3 regions of the Moritella sp. 28 genome follow, and region 1 is predicted to be linked to each of the others. Evidence: riboswitches for the same ligand, from Rfam matches in the RefSeq annotation. Region 1 holds a riboswitch; each other region holds the start of a gene.
What was found. Region 1 has a riboswitch for thiamine pyrophosphate ahead of thiC (phosphomethylpyrimidine synthase ThiC). Riboswitches for the same ligand answer to the same signal wherever they lie in the genome.
Positions count from the first base shown of each region.

Region 2: another riboswitch for thiamine pyrophosphate. It lies ahead of thiB (thiamine ABC transporter substrate binding subunit); the one in region 1 lies ahead of thiC (phosphomethylpyrimidine synthase ThiC).
Region 3: another riboswitch for thiamine pyrophosphate. It lies ahead of thiD (bifunctional hydroxymethylpyrimidine kinase/phosphomethylpyrimidine kinase); the one in region 1 lies ahead of thiC (phosphomethylpyrimidine synthase ThiC).

Region 1 is NZ_CP056121.1:4,798,629-4,806,239, reverse strand. It holds gene rpoC (DNA-directed RNA polymerase subunit beta') at 1-3,474, shown strand, start outside; TPP riboswitch at 3,622-3,723, shown strand; gene thiC (phosphomethylpyrimidine synthase ThiC) at 3,861-5,870, shown strand; gene thiE (thiamine phosphate synthase) at 5,878-7,341, shown strand; gene HWV02_RS21350 (HesA/MoeB/ThiF family protein) at 7,343-7,611, shown strand, end outside.
Region 2 is NZ_CP056121.1:4,431,434-4,439,044, reverse strand. It holds gene HWV02_RS19690 (alpha/beta fold hydrolase) at 1-317, shown strand, start outside; gene HWV02_RS19685 (YihD family protein) at 492-755, shown strand; gene thiQ (thiamine ABC transporter ATP-binding protein) at 760-1,530, opposite strand; gene thiP (thiamine/thiamine pyrophosphate ABC transporter permease) at 1,523-3,127, opposite strand; gene thiB (thiamine ABC transporter substrate binding subunit) at 3,163-4,176, opposite strand; TPP riboswitch at 4,215-4,329, opposite strand; gene HWV02_RS19665 (PilZ domain-containing protein) at 4,893-5,183, shown strand; gene leuB (3-isopropylmalate dehydrogenase) at 5,344-6,441, opposite strand; gene leuA (2-isopropylmalate synthase) at 6,462-7,611, opposite strand, start outside.
Region 3 is NZ_CP056121.1:3,036,119-3,043,729, forward strand. It holds gene HWV02_RS13365 (ABC transporter substrate-binding protein) at 1-264, opposite strand, end outside; gene HWV02_RS13370 (ABC transporter permease) at 285-1,112, opposite strand; gene HWV02_RS13375 (ABC transporter ATP-binding protein) at 1,105-1,899, opposite strand; gene thiD (bifunctional hydroxymethylpyrimidine kinase/phosphomethylpyrimidine kinase) at 1,889-2,740, opposite strand; TPP riboswitch at 2,815-2,915, opposite strand; gene HWV02_RS13385 (type II secretion system protein) at 3,377-3,958, shown strand; gene HWV02_RS13390 (NUDIX pyrophosphatase) at 4,006-4,473, opposite strand; gene HWV02_RS13395 (hypothetical protein) at 4,598-5,029, opposite strand; gene HWV02_RS13400 (hypothetical protein) at 5,879-6,817, opposite strand; gene HWV02_RS23025 (helix-turn-helix domain-containing protein) at 7,151-7,447, shown strand; gene HWV02_RS13410 (hypothetical protein) at 7,434-7,611, shown strand, end outside.

The sequences.
Region 1 (7,611 bases):
CGTGTGATCAACCGTAACAACCGTCTAAAACGTCTATTAGATCTAGCTGCACCAGATATCATCGTACGTAACGAAAAACGTATGTTACAAGAATCTGTTGATGCACTATTAGATAATGGTCGTCGTGGTCGTGCGATTACAGGTTCTAACAAACGTCCTCTTAAATCTTTGGCTGATATGATCAAAGGTAAACAAGGTCGTTTCCGTCAGAATCTACTAGGTAAACGTGTAGATTACTCTGGTCGTTCTGTAATTACAGTAGGTCCAACGTTACGCTTACACCAATGTGGTCTACCTAAGAAAATGGCACTTGAGTTATTCAAGCCATTCATCTACGGTAAATTAGAATCACTTGGTTTTGCAACAACGATTAAAGCAGCTAAGAAAATGGTTGAACGCGAAGGCGCTGAAGTTTGGGATATCCTAGACGGCGTGATCCGCGAACATCCAGTAATGCTTAACCGTGCACCAACACTGCACAGACTTGGTATTCAAGCATTCGAACCTGTTCTAATTGAAGGTAAAGCGATTCAGTTACACCCATTAGTATGTTCTGCATACAACGCCGATTTCGATGGCGATCAGATGGCTGTACACGTACCGTTAACAATTGAAGCTCAGTTGGAAGCGCGTACACTGATGATGTCTACGAATAACATTCTTTCACCTGCGAATGGTGAACCGGTTATCGTACCTTCTCAAGACGTTGTATTAGGTCTTTACTACATGACTCGTTCTGGCGTTGGTGCTAAGGGTGAGGGAATGGTACTAGGTAGCCCTGAAGAAGCTGAAAAGCTTTATCGTAGCCACCTTGTTGAGCTACATGCACGTGTTAAAGTACGTATTACTGAACATCTTAAAGATGAAAATACTGGTGAAGTTACAGTTCGCACTGAACTGAAAAACACAACAGTTGGTCGTGCGATTCTTTCTTTAGTAGCACCTAAGGGTCTACCATATGAATTAATTGATCCGATTAAAACTTTAACTGCTGAAGAAGAAGCTAAACTTGCAGCGGATCCAGCTAACTGGATCCTGAAAGTATCTAACGAAGCGTTAGGTAAAAAGCAGATCGGTAAGCTACTGAATGACTGTTACCGTCTATTAGGTCCAAAAGACACTGTTGTTTTCGCTGACCAAATAATGTACACCGGTTTCCATTATGCTGCGCTTTCTGGTGCATCAGTTGGTATCGATGACATGGTTATTCCGGATGCGAAGAAAACGCTAATTGAAGCGGCTGAACTAGAAGTAACTCAAATCCAAGAACAATTCCAGTCTGGTCTTGTTACTGCGGGTGAGCGTTACAATAAAGTGATTGATATTTGGGCTCGTGCCAATGAGCACATCTCAAAAGCAATGATGGATAACTTGTCTACAGAAACTAAAGATAACTCTTTAGGTGATGCTGAGACACAGAAATCTTTCAACAGTATCTTTATGATGGCCGATTCTGGTGCACGTGGTAGTGCGGCACAGATTCGTCAGCTAGCTGGTATGCGTGGTCTGATGGCGAAACCAGATGGTTCGATCATCGAAACACCTATTACGGCTAACTTCCGTGAAGGTCTAAACGTACTTCAGTACTTCATCTCAACGCATGGTGCGCGTAAAGGTCTAGCCGATACAGCACTTAAAACAGCAAACTCGGGTTACCTAACTCGTCGTCTTGTTGACGTTGCACAAGATCTTGTGATTAACGAGATTGATTGTGGTACTGAAAGTGGCCTAATCATTACTCCTCATATTGAAGGTGGTGATGTTGTTGAACCACTACGCGATCGTGTTCTTGGTCGTGTTGTTGCTGAAGATGTTGTGAACCCAAGTACTGGTGAAGTGATATTGCCACGTAATACATTACTTGACGAAAAACTTTGTGATTTCTTAGAAGAGCACTCAGTTGATCAAATGAAAGTACGTTCTGTAATTACTTGTGACAATGACTTCGGTGTTTGTGCAAGCTGTTACGGTCGTGATCTAGCTCGTGGTGAGATGGTTGGTCAAGGTGAAGCAGTTGGTGTTGTTGCAGCACAATCAATTGGTGAACCTGGTACACAGTTAACGATGCGTACATTCCACATTGGTGGTGCGGCATCAAGAGCCTCTGCAGAAAATAATATCCAAGTTAAAAATACGGGTACGATTAAGTTCCACAACGAGAAATTCGTTGAGAATGCAGAAGGTAAACTGGTTATTACTTCACGTTCATCAGAAATTACAATTATTGATGAAAACGGTCGTACTAAAGAAAGCCATAAACTGCCTTACGGTTCTGTTGTTGAATATAAAGACGGCGCAGCTATTGAATCTGGTAGCATCATTGCTAACTGGGACCCGCATACTCACCCAATCATCACTGAGGTGGCTGGTCAAATTAAGTTTGTTGACTTAATTGAAAGTGTAACGGTTACTAAGCAAACTGATGATCTAACTGGTCTATCTAGCACGGTAATTCTAGACCCAGCAGCACGTGTTGCCGCTGGTAAAGATTTACGTCCTATGGTTAAGCTTGTTGATACAGCAGGTAATGATTTGTTCATTCCTGGTACAGAAGTTATTGCACAATACTTCTTACCTGCAAACGCAATCGTTAACTTAGAAGATGGCGCATTAGTGACTATTGGTGAAGCGTTAGCGCGTATTCCTCAAGAAAGCTCGAAAACACGTGATATTACGGGTGGTCTACCACGCGTAGCGGATCTGTTTGAAGCTCGTCAGCCAAAAGATGCTGCTATCTTAGCGGAAATCTCAGGTACTATTAGTTTCGGTAAAGAAACTAAAGGTAAACGTCGTCTAGTTATCACACCTACCGATGGTGCTGAAGCTTACGAAGAGATGATCCCTAAATGGCGTCACTTGAACGTGTTCGAAGGTGAGAAGGTTGCTAAAGGTGAAGTTATCGCCGATGGTCCTGAATCAGCACACGATATTCTACGTCTACGTGGTATTAGCCATGTTGCGAACTATATCGCGAACGAAGTTCAAGAAGTATACCGTTTACAAGGCGTAAAGATTAACGATAAGCACATTGAAACTATCGTTCGTCAAATGCTACGTAAAGCTAACGTAATCTCTGCTGGTGATAGTAACTTCTTACCAGGTGAGCAAGCTGAAGTTTCACGTCTGAAAATTGCTAACCGTCAGCTAGAAGCTGAAGGCAAGCAACCAGCCGTGTTCCAACACATGCTTATGGGTATTACTAAAGCGTCTCTTGCAACTGAATCATTTATTTCAGCTGCATCGTTCCAAGAAACAACACGTGTTCTAACAGACGCTGCTGTTCATGGTAAGATTGATGACCTTCGTGGTCTGAAAGAGAACGTTATTGTTGGTCGTCTGATCCCTGCTGGTACAGGCTTCTCTTATCACCAAGAACGTGCGAAAAAACGTGCTGGTAAAGTAGAAGAAGTAATGCAAGAAATCACGACTGATGAAGCTGAACAGAACTTAGCAAACCTACTAAATAACCTTTAATTGATTTGCTGAATGCAATTAAAGTCGTGTGTAAGTGATGACAGACCCACTGATTCACTTACGCATAGTTATTAGATAGTAAAGGCGCCCTTTTATAGGGCGCTTTTTTTTGCTTGTTTTTTAACGCCATACCAGTCTATACTCCGATACATCTTGTCGGAGTGCTTTAGGGCTGAGACCATTTAATAATGGGATCCGTGGAACCTGATCAGGCTAATACCTGCGTGAGGAAACAAGAGTGATTAATATGAATATTATTCGTGTCATTGTAAGTTAGCCATAGGGACATCAGGCCGCTTACTATTACATTTACGATCAATATATCTATATCACTACTCTCCATACTCAACGACAAGCAATCATCTTATTAGAAAGGAATGAGTGCTATGTCTACTACCAATATAAATCAAAGCAATAAGACCAAAAAACCAACGCGTCGTGAAAACCGCGAAAATGCACAAGAGTTTATTAATAACCTCAGTTGCGAACCGTTTCCTAATTCAGAAAAATTTCATCTCACAGGTAGCCGTGACGATATTCAAGTTGCGATGCGAAAAATCAATCTTGATGAGACGTTAGTCGCAGGCAGTAAAGACGATCCGGTTTATGAGCAAAATGAATCGATCCCGGTTTATGATACATCAGGCCCCTATACAGATCCGGCGATTGAAATAAACGTACACCAAGGTTTACCGAAGTTAAGACAAAAATGGATCGAAGAACGTAACGATATTGAAGCATTAGAAATCGTTACTTCGCACTTTGCCCAGCAGCGTCTTGCTGATGATGGTATTGATCATATCCGCTTTGAGCATTTACCAAAGCCATTGAAAGCCATTGATGGTCAAAACGTTACTCAGATGCATTATGCTCGTAAAGGCATGATCACGCCGGAAATGGAATACATCGCGATTCGTGAAAACATGGGCCGTGAATTGATCCGTAACGAGCTGTTATTAAAACAACATGCGGGTAATGATTTTGGTGCCAGCATACCGGAAAAGATCACACCTGAATTTGTCCGTGATGAAGTGGCGCGCGGTCGTGCGATCATCCCTTCCAACATCAATCATCCAGAATCTGAGCCGATGATCATCGGTCGTAACTTTCTTGTAAAAGTAAACGCCAACATTGGTAATTCGTCAGTCACATCATCGATTGAAGAAGAAGTCGAGAAGCTAGTATGGGCGACGCGCTGGGGTGCTGACACGGTAATGGACTTATCCACAGGCCGTAATATTCATGAAACGCGTGAGTGGATCCTCCGTAATTCACCTGTGCCAATCGGTACTGTGCCGATCTATCAGGCTCTAGAGAAGGTAAACGGGATCGCCGAGGATCTTACTTGGGAAGTATTCCGCGATACCTTGATCGAACAAGCTGAGCAGGGGGTTGATTACTTTACTATTCATGCTGGTGTACTGCTTCGTTATGTACCAATGACGGCAAAACGCCTTACCGGGATCGTGTCGCGTGGTGGTTCGATCATGGCTAAATGGTGTTTGACGCATCATAAAGAAAACTTTGCTTATGACCATTTCGAAGAAATCTGTGCGATTTGTAAAGCTTACGATGTATCTCTGTCATTAGGTGATGGCATGCGTCCAGGTTGTGCGGCTGATGCGAATGATGAAGCCCAATTTGCTGAATTAGCAACTTTAGGTGAGTTAACGAAAGTTGCGTGGGAGCAAGACGTACAAGTTATTATCGAAGGCCCTGGTCATATCCCAATGCACATGATTAAAGAGAATGTTGAAAAGCAGCTCGATATTTGTCATGAAGCGCCTTTCTATACTTTAGGTCCACTGACAACCGATATCTCACCGGGTTATGATCATTTTACTTCGGGTATTGGTGCTGCTCAAATTGGTTGGTATGGGTGTGCGATGTTGTGTTACGTGACACCAAAAGAACATTTAGGCCTACCGAACAAAGAAGACGTTAAGCAAGGCATGATCACCTACAAAATCTCTGCACATGCGGCTGATTTAGCGAAAGGTTTCCCAGGTGCTCAAATCCGTGACAATGCGATGTCTAAAGCCCGTTTTGAATTCCGTTGGAATGATCAATTCAACCTAGCATTAGACCCTGATACTGCACGTGCCTATCACGATGAAAATATCCCACAAGAATCCGGTAAAGTTGCGCATTTCTGCTCTATGTGTGGACCAAAATTCTGTTCAATGAAGATCTCACAAGATGTCCGCGATTACACTGCTAAACAAGAACAAATCAGTATTCAATTACTCGATGAAGTTGTTGTGATTGATGCCGAAGAGGGGATGAAGCAGATGTCTGAAGAATTTAAAAAGCATGGTGCCGAATTATATCTGCCACCAACACATGATGCGGTAAATGGTCGTGTGACTGAATCTATAACTGATAAAGTGGAATAATTATTTAATGACTCAAGCCATTATTTGGACTATCGCGAGCTTTACTGCTCGCGATAATGTTGCGACTAAAATTGATATTAATACGATTAATGCGTTGGGTGGAGGTGGTTATCATGTATCGACGACACTATTATCTGATGCGGATTTTTCTGCTGAGTTAGCGATATTGACTGCTGCACCGGTAGCGTCTGCCATTAAAGTCGGTGTGATAGCGACAGCCTCACATGTAGAGATCTTAGCTGATTTTTTACAGGGGTATAAGCAAAAATATCCAGAACTAACCGTTATCTATGAGCCGTTATCAATTTCATTATCTGATATGGCAAAGACTGAATCAGCAGGCAACGTGCTAATAAATGTGATTAAAATACGCTTATTACCAATCGTGGATGTATTGATCTTACCGCAAGAGCAAGGCGGAACAGATGCTGCTGTGTTATTTGGTGCGACGAAACAAGCGATCAACTCGTTACTGAACCTCGGCGTAGAAGGTGTTTGTGCGAAAGGGATTGCTGTTAATAATAAGCAGCAATCTATCGTCCTCGATGTTTATATTGATGGACAACGTGAAATCTTATTATCGTCACCAAACGCGATATTAACCCCATCAAGTAAAGATGAAAACAGTGGTGTTTTTTCTTCAGCATTGGCAACTGTGATCGCCCAAGATTATCCGGTAGATGATGCATTAGTGGTAGCCAGAGCCTACTTGAACCAAACTTCTGATGGTTGGCCTACCGATCGCAGTGATTTCCCACAGGTCGTCTTACCGAATACGGAATTAGGCGATCAGCTTGGCTTAGTTCTACAAATGCAATTAGCTTATGATTTTGCACCTTGTGATACCAACCGCCTTGGGCTATATCCGGTGGTGGATACGATCGAATGGTTAGATAAAGTATTACAACAAGGGGTTAAAACCCTGCAATTACGTATTAAAGATAAAGCCCCAGCCGAAGTGGTTGATGATATTAAAGCTGCTGTGGCATTAGGCCGCCAATACCAAGCGCGTTTATTTATCAATGATTACTGGCAATTAGCTATTGAGCATGGTGCTTATGGCGTTCATTTAGGTCAAGAAGATATGCTTATTGCCGATTTTGTTGCGATAAAAAATGCGGGTTTAAAACTGGGTTTAAGCACACATGGTTATTATGAAATATTACGTGCACATCAAATAAAACCGAGTTATATCGCCCTTGGTCATATCTATCCTACGGTCACTAAAGACATGCCTTCAAAGCCACAAGGATTACAGCGTTTACAGCGTTATGCTGATTTAATGCAAGACTATCCTTTGGTCGCTATTGGCGGTATTAGCATAGAGAGAGCGCCACAAGTGGCTGCGACAGGTGTGGGGAGTGTCGCTGTCGTCACAGCGATAACTCGCGCTGACGATTATAAACAAGCCATTGCCGACTTACTGATTATCGCTGAACCGCAATCATCCTTAACCAGTGTGAGTCGTTAATATGACCGGATTAAGTGATCAGGAATATATGCGTTATAGCGCGCATTTACTGCTTAGTGATATCGGTGAGCAGGGACAATTAGCACTGCGTAATGCCAAAGTATTGATTGTCGGTGTAGGTGGCCTTGGCGCACCTGTTGCTCTGTATTTAGCTTCTGCTGGTGTTGGCCATTTATATTTAGCGGATGATGATCATGTTGAGCTAAGTAATCTACAACGGCAGATTATTTTCACTCAACAGCAGTTAAAGCAGATGAAGGTAAGCGCGGC
Region 2 (7,611 bases), 370 kb from region 1:
TTTTTGGGCAAACTGTTTATCAAAATAATGCGAGCCTTTGTCAAGGTTGGTCAGCAAAAACGGATCCAATTCTAAAAATAGAAGAAACAGGGACGAAGCTGATGCCAAACAGTGTAATGATTGTGGCCGCAAAAAATGATCCTGTCACTCCTTATAAATGGAGTAAAAAGATGTACAACTCATTTGAGCAATCAGCTGAACTATTAACTATCAATAAAAAAATAGAGAATTGTTTAGTATTCTCGTTCAACCTTAATCCGGAAGCTGATAAAAAAGTGATTCACTTTTTATTAGATTCTGTCGCAATGAAGCAATAAAAACACATTATTTTTTAAGTGCTGTTATTAACCCCTGAAGCTAGCCTCTTGAATATATTGTAGAATTCAAGAGGCTGACCTGTATCTATTTGTTAGCGATAATTTGCAATTAATTTATCTTAACTTACACCTTATAGTAAGTATAATAACCTTTATTTATGTAAGGATAATAAAATGAAATATCACCGCTTAAATGAGATTATTGAATTATTACAGCCTGAATGGCAGAAAACACCAGATGTAAACTTACTACAATTGCTATCGACCCTGGCTGAAGAGATGAAATTTGAAGGGAAATTAGCTGAGTTGAGTGATGATGCGCTTATCTATCACTTAAAAATGCGCAACAGCGAGAAGAATGAAATGATCCCTGGTTTAGCCAAAGATCATGAAGATGATTTTAAAGCAGCATTACTTAAAGCTCGCGGTTTTTTGTAGGCTATTACTTATTCAGCGTCCCCAAATAACGTTTCAACATTTCTGGCGCATCTTGATCGGCTAAGATAGCCGCGGGTGCATGCAGGGCTACCTGCCCATTTACTACAAAAACAATATTGTCGGCTATCTGTAGGGCATCATCTGGGTTGTGGGTGACCATTAAAACGGTAATGCCATGTTCTTTATTCAGCTTGGTAATCAAGCGTAACATTTCTTGACGTAATGCAGGGTCGAGCGCACTAAAAGGCTCATCTAACAGTAATAACGGCTGCTTGCGGGCAAGACAGCGGGCAATACCAACACGTTGACGTTGACCACCACTTAAATCTGCAGGTAGGCGATCAAGTAACTCTGTTATTTCCACTTGCTGTGCCGCGGTTGAAAGCGCGGTTTGTTGCGCGGTATTTAACTTCATGCTTGGTGCTAAACCAATGGCAATATTTTGTTTAACGGTTAAATGGTTAAACAAATTATGCTCTTGAAATAACGTGGTTATCGGTCGCCGGGCAGGTGCTTTTGTTAATATCGAGTTTTGTTGAAAACGGATATCTCCAGACAAGGGCTGATTAAAACCGGCAATAAGGTTTAGCAGAGTCGATTTACCTGAACCACTTGCGCCGAGTATCGCTAAGGTTTCACCTCGATTAACCGTTAAATCAAAGTGCATTGGCATTTGTTCATAAGCAAAGGTAACATTGTTTACTTGCAATAAAACATTATCGACCTGTAATAATACATTTGTATTAGCGTTACTTAGGTGAGTAGTCTTAGGCATTTTTGCCTCCAATAATACGTTCGAACAGATAGAAAATAACACCGCAAAGGGTTAATAAGAAAATAGCAGTAACAGCGGCTGCATCGAGTTGGTAGCTGCCTAATTGACGATAGAGCATCAAAGGCAAGGTTTGCATATCTTGACTACCAAATAATGCAATCACACTTAAATCACCCAGTGACAATACACACGCCAGTCCTGATCCCATCGCGATCGGTTTACGTAATAATGGCCATTCGATAATACGCAAACGTTGCAGGCGTGATAAGCCTAAGCTAACCGCCAGTTTGTCATAAGCTGCAAAGCTATCTTGGATAGGTTGGTTCAATACACGGAGTAAGTAAGGTAGTGACATCAGCGCATTGACGAGGATCACCAACCAAGCAGCAATGCTAAATACATCGACATAAGGGCGTAATAATAAGAACAAGCCCGTACCGAGTACGAGAGCGGGTACTACTAAAATAATCGCACCAATATTTTCGATGCTATACGCGAATGCCATTAGCTTAAAGCGCACTTTTAATATGCGCGTCGAGAATAAAATCGAGCAGGCAAGTATCAAACTTAATAAGCCCGAGCTCAGGGCTATTTGTAGTGAGATGCCTGTGGCTTGCCACAGCATAGGGTCGCTAAGAACGGTGAGAGTGCTGCTGTTGATACCACTGCTAAAAATAGCCAACATCGGCGGTGCTAACAGACAACTGGCTAAGATAAAGCTTATCGCATCACAGACTTTACTGCTTAGCGTGTGGCAATCGGGGCGACGAAAATAATTGCCTGATGGCGCAGACATAGGTTGTGACTTTAAAAATATCGCGCTAAAGACCATTAACGCCACGGTGATCGCGACTTGAATGAGTGCCAAGGCTACAGCTTGCTCGATATCAAACTCAAATTTTAACGCTTGGTAGATAGCCACTTCTAAAGTGGCATAGTCAGGACCACCACCGAGTGACATCACAATCGCGAAACTCGTAAAGCACAGCATGAAAATAAGACTGATTAACGAGGGTAATTGTTGTTTTATCTTTGGCCATTCTAAGGTGATAAAGATATGCCGAGATTGTAAATTGAGTTGACTGGCTAAACGCCAAGATTCACTGGGGATCGAGTCTAATGTTTGTAGTAAAATACGCGTGGCTAACGGTACATTAAAAAATAAATGAGCAAGAAGAATACCGATTAAGCCATAAATATAATGGCCTGTTTCTATGTTAAAAAGCCCGAGTAGTTGATTAACCCAACCGCTTTTACCGTGCACAGCAATAATGCCAAAAATGGCAATGATAATAGGCAGTACCAGTGATAAATTAAACAGTTTGATAATCATCTGTTTACCCGCGAACTCTCGACGTGAGAACGCGCGTGCTAACGGGATTGCCAAACCAATACTCAAGCAGGTTGATAAGGCGGCTTGGTATAAACTAAAACTAATAACATGCTGGGTATACGAGTCTGTAAGGACGCTGCGAAAGTCTAATTCAGTTTGTGAAAAATTAAGTAGGGCAATAAAGCTACCACCCACCAGAAGTAAAATGATGCTGATGGCGAGCACTGCGCTACACCACCAGTATTTATGCGAATTCGCGATCATAATTTTTGATTAATTGTTTACTAATTATGGACTAATTATTGGGTAACAGCGTTACGCCATTCCTTTACCCAAGACTTACGGGATTGAGCCACTTCTTCTGGTGTGAACTCTAAGGTTTTTGCCGGCGTAATTAATTGGTCGAACTCACTTGGTAGTGCCGCCGCTTGTTTCGCTGGTAGCATCCAGTTACCTGTTGCAATCACATCTTGGAACGCGGGTGTGAGTACAAATGCCATGAATTTATCGGCTAACTCAGGATTCGGGGCATCTTTTAGACGGGCAACCACTTCAGTCTGTTGATAATGACCTTCACTGAATTCAGCGGCTTTATATTTGAATTCTTTCTCTGCAACCATGTGGTATGCCGGTGACGTTGTATAGCTTAATACCATGTCTGCTTCGCCTTTTAAGAACATGCCGTAAGCTTGGCTCCAGCCTTTCGTAATTGTTACCGTTTTAGCTGCTAGTTGTTGCCATGCTTGTGGTGCTTTATCACCATAAACAGCTTTTATCCATAGCATAAAGCCTAGACCTGGTGTGCTGGTACGTGGATCTTGATAGATAATGCTCAGATCTTTACGTTTAACTAATTCAGCCAAACTCGCTGGTGGGTTGGTCAGTTTCTCACTGTCGTAGATAAATGCAAAGTGACCATAATCGAATGGAATAAAGTACTTATTCGTCCATTCGTTTGGCAGTGATAATGTGCTGGTATCTTGTTGGTGTGGTGCAAGCAGTTTGGTTTTTTCTGCTTCAGCCATCAGGTTGTTGTCTAAGCCTAATAATACATCTGCTTTGGTGTATTTACCTTCCAGTTTAACACGATTAAGAATGCTAACACCGTCTTCTAATGCGACTAAGTTCAGTTCGCAATTACATTCCGCTTCAAATGCGGTTTTTACTTTTGGACCAGGGCCCCAATCGGATGCAAATGAATCGTAGGTATAAACATTTAATACTGGCTTGTCAGCTGCGTGAGCTACTTGCAATGATAGTGTAGGTAATAGTAGCGCTGTGCAAAGTGCTAGTTTTTTGATCGTGTGCTTCACGTGTTCTCCTAGAATGTGAAGCATAGAACTTATGACTCAATTGGTCGAATCTCATTCCTATGCCAGCATTATCTGGTTCAAGTTAATACGGGTGTTATCTCAGCCACAATGACTTTTTCAATGAAAAGTCTGGTAGCACCCCGATGAGTGAACGCACATTGTATTTTTATTTAGGTTAAAGAGCCAGAGACAATAATTATATTGGCTTATATTTTATCATCTTTGACGAAAAACACTGTCCTTTAGGGCGGTGATGTAAATCATTATTGCGTATAAATACAGATTCTCCCCAAATACTTGAACAACACCCTTATACCGATCAATGAACCTGATAATTTAACTGATTTTAAATCCGCATTGGTTCGTCTTATACGCAGTCGTTCTAAACATTGGGAAGTCATGCCAGAATTTGTGGTCGCTCACTTCTTTGAGTGCGTATGAGGTTCTTGGGTGTAGGTGATAAGCCGTATGTATTTACTAATATGAAAAAGGAAATTGGCTTGCAGCAGATCATCGACTTTATTGTCGATAAAGGCATGTTGGACTGCTAGCTGACTATTATAATCAAATAGTTATTTGGATCGCATTATTCTTGTTATACAACGCCGAGTTAATGAATGATGACTATACTCAAAATAAGATAAAAAAATTCATAGTTTTGGATTATTTATAACTTGAGAACATTTATAAACTATAGCAATAAGAGGGATATTGATGTGCTAAAAGCTAACTTAGAACGACGTAGTTATCACCGGATGTTAATCGACTCACCGGTTCAGGTAACGGATAAAGAAAAGAATGTTACCGCTATCTGTCGTGATTTAAGCGCCAGTGGAATGTCGTTAGATGTACCTGAAAGCTATTTTTCATTGAATGATAGCGTCAGTATTTTTTTACCGACTGGCGATTCACGTGTACCGCCTCTACAGGCTGAAGCGAAGGTAACACGGGTTGATAGTGACGGAGATGTTTATCAAATAGGTGTTGAATTTACCAGTTTGACTTAGTCATCTTTATTTATATTCGAGTCATAAATAAAGCCAGATAACATGATAATCCAATAAAAAGGCCGATGGTGACTATCACTATCGGCCTTGTTCGTTATAACCATTTACCTTATTAAAAAAGTATAATGTTCATGACTAATTTGAGCTACTATATTAAATATTAAGCACTAACTTTAGCGGCAATTAAGTCACCCATTTGTGCCGTGCTTTGTACTGGTTTAGTATTCGCATCACTGTGCAGATCGCCTGTCGCATAACCTTCTTCTAATACAAATGAAACCGCTTGCTCGATAGCTTGTGCTGCTTCTTCTTGTTTTAGTGAGTAACGTAACATCATTGCTGCAGATAAGATTTGTGCGATAGGATTCGCAATCCCTTTACCTGCGATATCAGGTGCAGAACCACCTGCTGGTTCGTACAAACCAAAGTCAGAATCGTTCATACTTGCTGACGGTAACATCCCCATCGAACCTGTGATCATTGCACATTCGTCCGAGATGATATCACCGAATAAGTTGCCACAAAGCAGTACATCAAATTGCGATGGATCTTTGATCAATTGCATCGCTGCGTTATCGACATAGATATGCTCTAGTTCAACTTCTGGGTAATCTTGTGCGACTTCTAGTACCACTTTACGCCATAAAACAGATGTTGCTAGTACGTTAGCTTTATCAACAGACGTTACCTTATTGCCACGTAGTTTCGCTGCTTCAAATGCGATGCGAGCAATACGTTCAACTTCCGCACGGCTATATAACATAGTATCAAAACCCGTTTCTTCAGGGCCTTCGCCTTTGCTACCTTTTGGTAAACCGAAGTAAATACCACCTGTTAATTCACGTACTACGACTACGTCAAAACCGTTGTTTGAAATATCTGCACGCAGTGGCGAGAACTTTTCTAAACCAGCATAAATTTTTGCTGGGCGTAGGTTACAAAAGAGCTTGAAGTGACCACGCAATGGTAATAATGCGCCACGTTCTGGTTGCTCTTGTGGTGGTAGTCCTTCCCATTTTGGACCACCGACAGAGCCGAATAAGATGGCATCTGAATTTTCACACGCTGTGAGTGTGCTTGCTGGTAATGGAGTACCGTGGTTATCGATAGCAATACCACCAACGTCATTAAAATTATACGTTAGTTCTAAATTAAACTTACTTTGCACAGCAGCAAGTACTTTAATTGCTTCCGCCATTACTTCTGGACCGATACCGTCACCTGGTAATACAGCAATATTGTGTTTTGTTACAGTCATCCTTAGCCGCCTTCTCTATATTATTGATTTTGTTTTTTTAGTTTTTGTTGTTCTACCGCGTTTGAGCGATGGATATTATTCATTACGTGGATATAAGCCAGTGCCGAAGATTCAATGATATCTGTGGCTAAGCCGATGCCGTGGAATTTACGGCCTTCATAGGTTGCTACAATATCGACTTGACCCAGAGCGTCTTTACCTTCACCTTTTGCGGTAATGTGGTAATTAGCGATATCGATATCGAAGCCTGAAATACGACTTAAACATTTATAAACGGCATCAACCGGACCATTACCAATCGCAGCTTCAGTATTTGTACAAGACTCATCCGTTGTTTCTTGTTGTGAGATCAGGCTAATCGTAGCGGTTGCTTTCACACCAGAACCGGACTGAACACTGAGATAATCTAATTTAAAGTGTTCTTCATCTTCGTGCAAATTATTAAAGAAGATTAACGCTTCAAGATCATAATCGAATACTTGGCCTTTTTTATCTGCCAGTTGCAAAAAGCTTTCGTACAGTTCATCAAGATTATAATCGTTGTCGGTATAGCCAAGCTCTGCCATACGATGTTTGATAACATGACGACCTGAACGTGAGGTTAGGTTCAACTTGTTTTGCGTTAGACCAATGCTTTCAGGAGTAATAATTTCATAGGTATTTTTTGATTTTAACACGCCATCTTGGTGAATACCTGAGGAATGTGAAAATGCATTGGCACCAACAATTGCTTTATTAGCCTGTACTGGCATGTTGCAGAGTTGACTGACTAATTGGCTGGTACGGTAAATTTCTTGCGGGTTAATATTAGTGGTCTTACCTAATAAATCTTGGCGTGTTTGCAAGATCATTGCAATTTCTTCTAATGAACAGTTACCTGCTCGTTCACCAATACCATTGACCGTGCACTCGATTTGACGTGCGCCTTGTTCAACCGCCGCAATTGAGTTCGCTACAGAGAGACCTAGATCATCGTGACAATGTACCGAGATCACCGCTTGATCAATATTCGGGACTCGATTGAATAAATTAGTGATGATGCCGCCGAATTGCGATGGCACAGTATAACCAACAGTATCGGGGATATTAATCGTCGTTGCACCAGCTTTAATCGCTTCTTCAACCATTCGGCATAGGTTATCGATAGGGGTACGGCCTGCATCTTCGCAA
Region 3 (7,611 bases), 1.8 Mb from region 1:
ATTAGGCTGATAAGAGATCGCTAAATCGACCTTCTTCGCTGCAACCAGTTTTGGTGGCATACTTGGATCAGCAGGCTCTTGAATGTCAACATTAAGACCTTGAGCTTTAAAATAACCACGCTCTTTCGCAATAACGACAGGGCCATGGTTCGGATTCACGAACCAATCCAGCATCAGGGTCAATTTTTTCGTTTCTGCATGAGCAAAGACAGGTAACAGAGTCGCAGTAAGTGCCAAAGCACTAAAAATAATATTCTTTTTCATTAAACGTCCTTAAATTCCGATCAAACTTCCCAAGGGATCAGTTTTTTTAACAATTTATCTGCCACAAAATAAAGCGTGATAGACAAGGCTGACAATATAAATAACGCGGCAAACATTTCATCTATCATCATGCGTGCATTTGCCTGCAACATAAGATAGCCCAAGCCTTCACTTGACCCGACCCACTCTCCGGCTACGGCACCAATTGGCGCAATAACTACTGCCACACGGATCCCCGAAGCAAGCGTTGGTAAAGCCGCTGGAAATTGAATATGACGCAACATTTGCCACTTGGTCGCGCCCATTGTTTTTGCCAGATCAAGATAACCAACGGGAGTATTTCGTAAACCGTCGTAACAACAGGTGGTAACAGGAAAAAAGATGATCAACGCCGCCATCACGATTTTGGATGAGATACCGTAACCTAACCACAACATCAATATCGGTGCGATAGCGAACACGGGAATGGCTTGGCTGGCAATCAAAATAGGCAATAACCAACGTTTAACTGGATTGAACAGCAGCATTTGTAGTGCGAATAACAACCCCATAGTTAAACCGAACAGTAAACCAAGTACGATCTCTTGCGCGGTGACCCAACCGTGTTTAAGTAAGACAGTGTGTCTTTGAAGCAATCTTTCGAATACATCCACAGGGCTGGGTAAAATGAATGAGGGCATCTCAAAGATAATCACGACAGCTTGCCACAAGCCGATAATCACCGCAGCGCTAATCACCATGCGAACCAGTGGGTTAACTACACGTGGTTTACTTTTCACCTTGCATGGTATTAAATCTGCTTGGACTGTATTAACTTGGATTGCGTCTACCTGATTTAAATCACTCATAATCTTGATCCAAGCGAGCCATAATGGTGTGCTGAAGTTCAGCACACTCTGCATCAAAATCACGAGGCGTCACTGAGGCGGGAACGAGCAACGATTCTGCATAAGCAGGCTTTCCTTGCATAATATAAAGTCGGTTTGCTAAGCGAATAGCTTCTTGTGGATCGTGGGTGATAAATACCACCGTTTTATTTTGCAGTAATTGGTAAGCAAGGTTTTGCAGGCGATAGCGTGTTACTGCATCTAACGCAGAGAATGGTTCATCCATTAATACGATGGGTTTGTCTTGCATGAGCGTTCTCGCCAGCGCCACGCGCTGACGCATGCCTCCGGATAGTTGCTGCGGCAAGTAATTTGATTTATCCGCCAGCCCCACTTTTTGTAATAACGAGTGCGCTTTATCAAACTGAATGTGTGTTTTCTTTGTTTGATAATCCGCACCGCCAAATTGAGTGCTTAACATAACGTTATCTAACACCGACAACCAAGGCATCAACAGATCTTGCTGCGCCATATAAGCAATATTATCCTTGATGTCACATTGAGGTTGCGTGGAGAGTTCACCGGCCCAATCCACTTTATCGTCAAGCAAGTTAGCAAGGTAGCGCAGTAAAGAGCTTTTACCACAACCACTTCGCCCCAAAATACATGTCCACTGCCCTGCGGGAATATGCATATCAAGTCCAGCTACAGTCACTTCAGTACTGCCGTGATAACGCAGGTAGCCACCTGATATATCGATACTGACAGCATTTTTGTTGGCAGATATAGCCAATGTATTAGCAGACATTAGCGTGACCACTGAAGAAATGATTTACCGGTCCATGACCTTTACCTATCTCTAATTCATCGGCATGCGCAATGGCCTGTGAGATATACTGTTTACCCAGTTGCACAGCCCGCAACAGATCATGACCTTGTGCCAGATAGGATGCGATAGCCGAAGATAACGTGCAACCAGTGCCATGAGTATTACGCGTGTTGATACGTTTTGCTGTTAAGTGGTGGACATCTTCGGGGAAAATGAGCAGATCGTTACTGTTTTCATCTTGTTCTAAGTGACCACCTTTGAGTAGTACTGCTTTTGCACCCAGTTGTCGAAGGCCAGTGATCATGTTGATCATATCTGCTTCGCTGCTCGGTATTTCACTACCAATAAGCGCAGCACCTTCAGGTAAGTTTGGCGTAATGATATCGGCAAGCGGCAGTAATTCCGCTTTGAGCGTGCTGATCGCAGATTCTTGTATCAATAAGTCGCCACTGGTCGCGACCATGACGGGATCGACAACTAAAAATGCAGGTTGATACTGTTTTATTTTGGCCGCGACTATTTTGATGATGTCATCATCGGCCAGCATACCGACTTTAACTGCAACGATATTCAGATCAGTAAAAACAGCATCAAGTTGTTTTTCGACATGTTCAAGGGGTATTGGGAAGATGGCTGATACGCCGAGGGTGTTTTGAGCGGTAATTGCGGTGATCACTGAGCAGGCATAACTGCCCGTTGCAGACATCACTTTAATGTCGGCTTGAATACCAGCGCCGCCACCACTATCGGAGCCCGCGATCGTGAGTACGATAGGTGTAAATGCAACTTGGTTTTTATTTATTGCGGTAATGTTTGACATAAAGTTCCTAAGGCTAACGTATAGGAACTTTATCGAGCTAAAATTTTATGAAACGTGACGGATCAAATAATACAAAGCAAGACTTACTAGTTCCCTACGCCAGTATTAACTGAATCAGGTTCAACGGGTCTTGCAAAATGCAATCTCAGCCTAAAAGGCCCCCCGACTATATATGCGCACATAATAACAAGTTTTATTAAAAGAGCAACTTAACAATGCTAATTACCTTTAATGTAGTTAGTTTGCTTAGTCATTGAGCATGACTGCATTATTTTCTGGTGAGGTACTCAACCAAGGCGATTTAATGTTCTCGTTGCCGACACTCCACAATATACAACCAACTGGCAGGATATAATGATTTGATCCGTCAATTTCCCTTGGTAATTATAAAAACGACAGAGTCGCTTGGTAGTTATGGTACGACAGAGTCCCTTGGTGTTCACAAGGCTTAACGCTGTTGCTCTAAACCATAGTTGGACAGAACTGGCTTAGAGTTATTGTGCTAACCGAGATAATACACATTAGATTTTGTAGCTAAATTCGCTATACCACTACACTGCTGTTGTAAGGGTATTTTGATAAATAGCTTAAACTGATATCATACACCTGTCTAAAATCAATGTTTAAGTTATAAAAATGAAAAAACAAAGTGGTTTCACTTTAATCGAGCTAGTCGTGTGTATCATATTACTTGCTATTTTATCATCCGTTGCAATCGCAAAATTCTTAGATTTTCGTACAGATGCAAGGAATGGTTCTTTAGCCGAAGTCCGTGCTCAAATTGAATCTCAGGCAACAGTTGTTTATGCAAAATTAGCTTTAGCAGGGTTAGAGAAAAGAAACCCGAATAGAAATGATCCTATCACTGGTGGCGGATATTACGGAGATGAACCTGCGGATAATCCATTTAAAAATATCTGCGGTCATGATTGCTATTTTATTTATGGAACACCTTCCGCCTCGTCAACAACAATATCCTCACTTATGCACAGAATTGGACAAGGACAGGATATCGTCTTTTCTGGGTATCATTCTAATGATTGGGTTTCAGAGGGTGTATCTGGCACTAATATTGTAGGTACGTTTTCATTTAAAGATAATGTAAATATTTCTACAAATCCAGAGCTCAACACGTTAAAAGCAGAAAGTTGTTTCATTTGGTATTCAGGAGCAAGAGAAGATAGAAACTTTAAGATTGGAACTGTCTCATGCGAATAGAATAAATTGTTGGGATGTTTGATGATGGTCAACGAAGGCACCTAGAATTATTTTTGGTGGGTGACCTTCACACGCATGAGCTTCGATGGCTTACTTTCAACAAAATTATTCCATATATGTTCGTAAAGTAATTTTTGGCCTGGAAATTCAGCGAGTTCAATAGCTTCACTTAACAAACACCATTTATATTCAGTATGTTCATGATTAATGATAATCGTTTGATTTGGCTTACAGTAGACGACAAAAACAGGGATCATTTCTATTATATTAAGGTTGCTTTCATAGAATTGCTCTAGGTATTGTCCATTATATAATTCAGTAACCTTAATCTCAGTTTCTTCTCTAAACTCTCTAATTATGGTTTGCCAGCCTTTTTCATCGGGTTCAATGCTTCCAGCAACATGACACCAAAAGCAACCCTTAGTCCTTTTCATCAAAAGCATTTTTGTTTGCCCATCAATAACAGACAAAGCGACGCCTGAGACAACAGCACTTCTAATTGGGATCATTTCCATTCCTCATATTATCCTGAAGGTCATTTAACGCTTACATAAGCGGAAAATTATAGTTGGCTAAAATGTTGAGGAACGAAAACAGCCAACTGCTTTATTCTCATTATTAATTAGCTTGTTATGTATACTAAAGCCGATCATAGTAGTCACCATCTCTATGTCTGAAAAAAACATTACAGTACCCTAACTCAACTTGTAATGGATCTTTATTTAGGACTTTAACATATGGATTTAACTCCAATGTAACTGTAATAGTTTTTGACAACAATAGTTCATTGTAAAGAGCACGTTTACGCTTTTCAGAGCCAGAATAAGGCATGCGAATGATGATGTTTTTATTGCAATTTGGAGCGGCGATTGGAAAGTGCTCTTTTGGGACAAACACTTCAAATTGACCACCTTCATTAAATCCGTATTCAGAGTTTACAGAATAATTGCCTGAAGTAAGTTCGTATCTGATGTGATAATAATCAGAATACTTTCCAGAATTAACTTTGATCTCTTGAGCATTAAGCTGAAACGCGATTAACAACACCCAAAAACTTGATAAATACTTCATACTATCCTTATACACATAATGTTTGCATAACAGGACTCTCGATTTCCCAAATTCATTCACTCCACATAAAAGTAGATTAATTAATTGAAAAATAAGATTATACTTCAAATTTATTAATTACATGTTTATGGGAAAATGAGCCGTCCTGTAAATTATTTCTTTAATCTTGTAAGTTATATACAAGACTAGCTATGCAACTGATTATATTGACATTAATTTTAGACTACAAGATAAACCTTGCTGTCTTTGGCAAATCGAGACTGCGTTCACCAAAATACAAATAGCACTGTATAAAATCACCCTGTCTAGCCGTTTTCTTAGTGCATAAATATAATCAAATCAGTTGGTAATTTTTGCACGCCAAAATGTTAAGTAAATGTGAACGCGTTGTGTTGAACCTTTGGGTCGGTACTTAACCAAGGCGATTTGGGTAAATTGCAATTTGGCGCCTCAATAAACATGAAGGGTTTGTCACTTTGTGTCAAAAGGTGTCACAACTTTGACATTAGAGATAACAGCCCCCGCAGTGAGGGGCTGATTAATTAAAAACGTTAGACCTAGATATTAGAGACCCTCTAGGTTTTTTAATTTATTTTTAGCTTTAATATGGTTTTTTCTGCGGCCTTACGATACAAGCTACGCAACTTTCTTGCCAGACAAAGTACATACTGTTAAGTCTCAACAAACAATTGGGCAAAACTAATACCCACCAGCACAACAAATAGACGTGCTGGTGGACAATTTACTTCTTCCTACTCACTGGCGGCGAAAAGTAGCCTTGGTTAGAGAGTCACTAAGGCCCAACCAGTTACTGAAATGCATCACCGCCTTTTATTTTTAACGAAACTTTTATTTTCGGGTTAGTGTGTTATTACTCGCATCGTAGGATGCTTTGTATTTTATATTACTAGTGCTTTTAAATGGTAACTCACCAACCACGATTAACTGACTGTTATAATTATGGTTAATTAAAATTGAACTATCGTAGTCATTGTTACTATAGCTGACTAGCATTCTTTCTTTATCGCTTCTGAAGGTATATTCGTATCTTCCATCAAATTTTCCACTTTCATTAATAGTTTTAAGTTCAACGTTGAATGCACCTTCGTCTAATTGAGCTAGTTGAATCTTAACTTTACCTATATCTTTGTCGTCAATATAATAGCGGTCCGAGGTGACATTCCAAAAATAAACTTCACCACCTGCATGGGTTAGGTCTGCTGTTGTATTACCAAGTTTAGGATGAGGCCATGAATCTCTTCTATCATGGCTTATTTGTTGAAATCCCAACTTATTTTTTATCGAATTAATGTCATTAACTTTGTAAATACTCTTTAATTCTTTAACTTTAGCGTCAAGTGTTGGAAGTTGTTCATCGAATACTGAGCTGCCAAACATAACCAGAGCATTAATTTCAATAATTGTCTCTGCAATATTATCTACCACCTTAAGGACTTTTTGGACGTCATTTTTTATGTTCTCAGCGTCTGGGTTATCCTTACCTATAACATTGGCAAGTGGAGGTAAAAGAGCATCACCATTCGGCCCATATACGCCTAAAAGAGTTCTATCTAGCTTGAACTGTTTTTCTTTTACCGGAGTCGTCGGTTTTACCGGAGTCGTCGGTTTTACCGGAGTCGTCGGTTTTACTGGAGTCGTCGGTTTTACTGGAGTCGTCGGTTTTACCGGCGTTTTCTTATCGCCACCACCATCGCCACCGCCACCGCCACATGCAGTAAGAAGCACCGACAATAAAGTTGTTGCCACGAGAGATCTAATTGTTTTCATTTGGAGTAATCGCCTTTGTTTTACGTTTAATCAAAGGTAAAATGTTGCACTGTGCTTTTTATCACATCATTTTTTGGCGGATTATACCGATGCAGTAAAGCTTCTCAAGCATTAATATGTAAGTGAATGTAACCGTACTATCGTTTTAAATTTAATGGTGATTTAGATGCGCTAGAAAATTATTTTGGGGAATATTAAATTTATTTATCTTCAGTTTTTGCCTGAAAATCGAGTTATCCTTGAGCAATTTAAAGCATTGCTCTCCAGTCTAATGAGTAAGAGATTCAACGAGATCACTCGCTTTAGCATGACGAGACGGAATCCAACACTCAAATGACGAAAGTTAGAATCCCGCCTTTCAACTATGATGGTGGAAAGGTGATAACAGAAAAGTTGGTTAAAATAATAGGATCAACGAATCTTATTGATTTAGCAGAATCTTTGGGGATTCCAAGAACAACGATATCTACTTGGCATACTCGTGATATGACTCTTTTTGAGATCGCCGTTAGGATTAACCTAGCTAAAGGCGTGTCTTTGAGATGGCTGTTACTAGATGAAGGTGATGCTTTTGAAAGTGATGGAGTGATATGGTTTAACTCCGAGCGCTACTCGTGTGATCGATCTTGATGGCTCATTGTTATTTGTTAATACTGAAGAAGTAACCCCTAGTTCAGGCCGTTATTTATTGGATATAGATGGTGCGATTTCCATAAATCATTTGCAGCGTTTACCAGGTAAAAAGTTAGCCATGAGTTATGGCAACACATCAGTTGAAGTTGCAGAAGCGGATA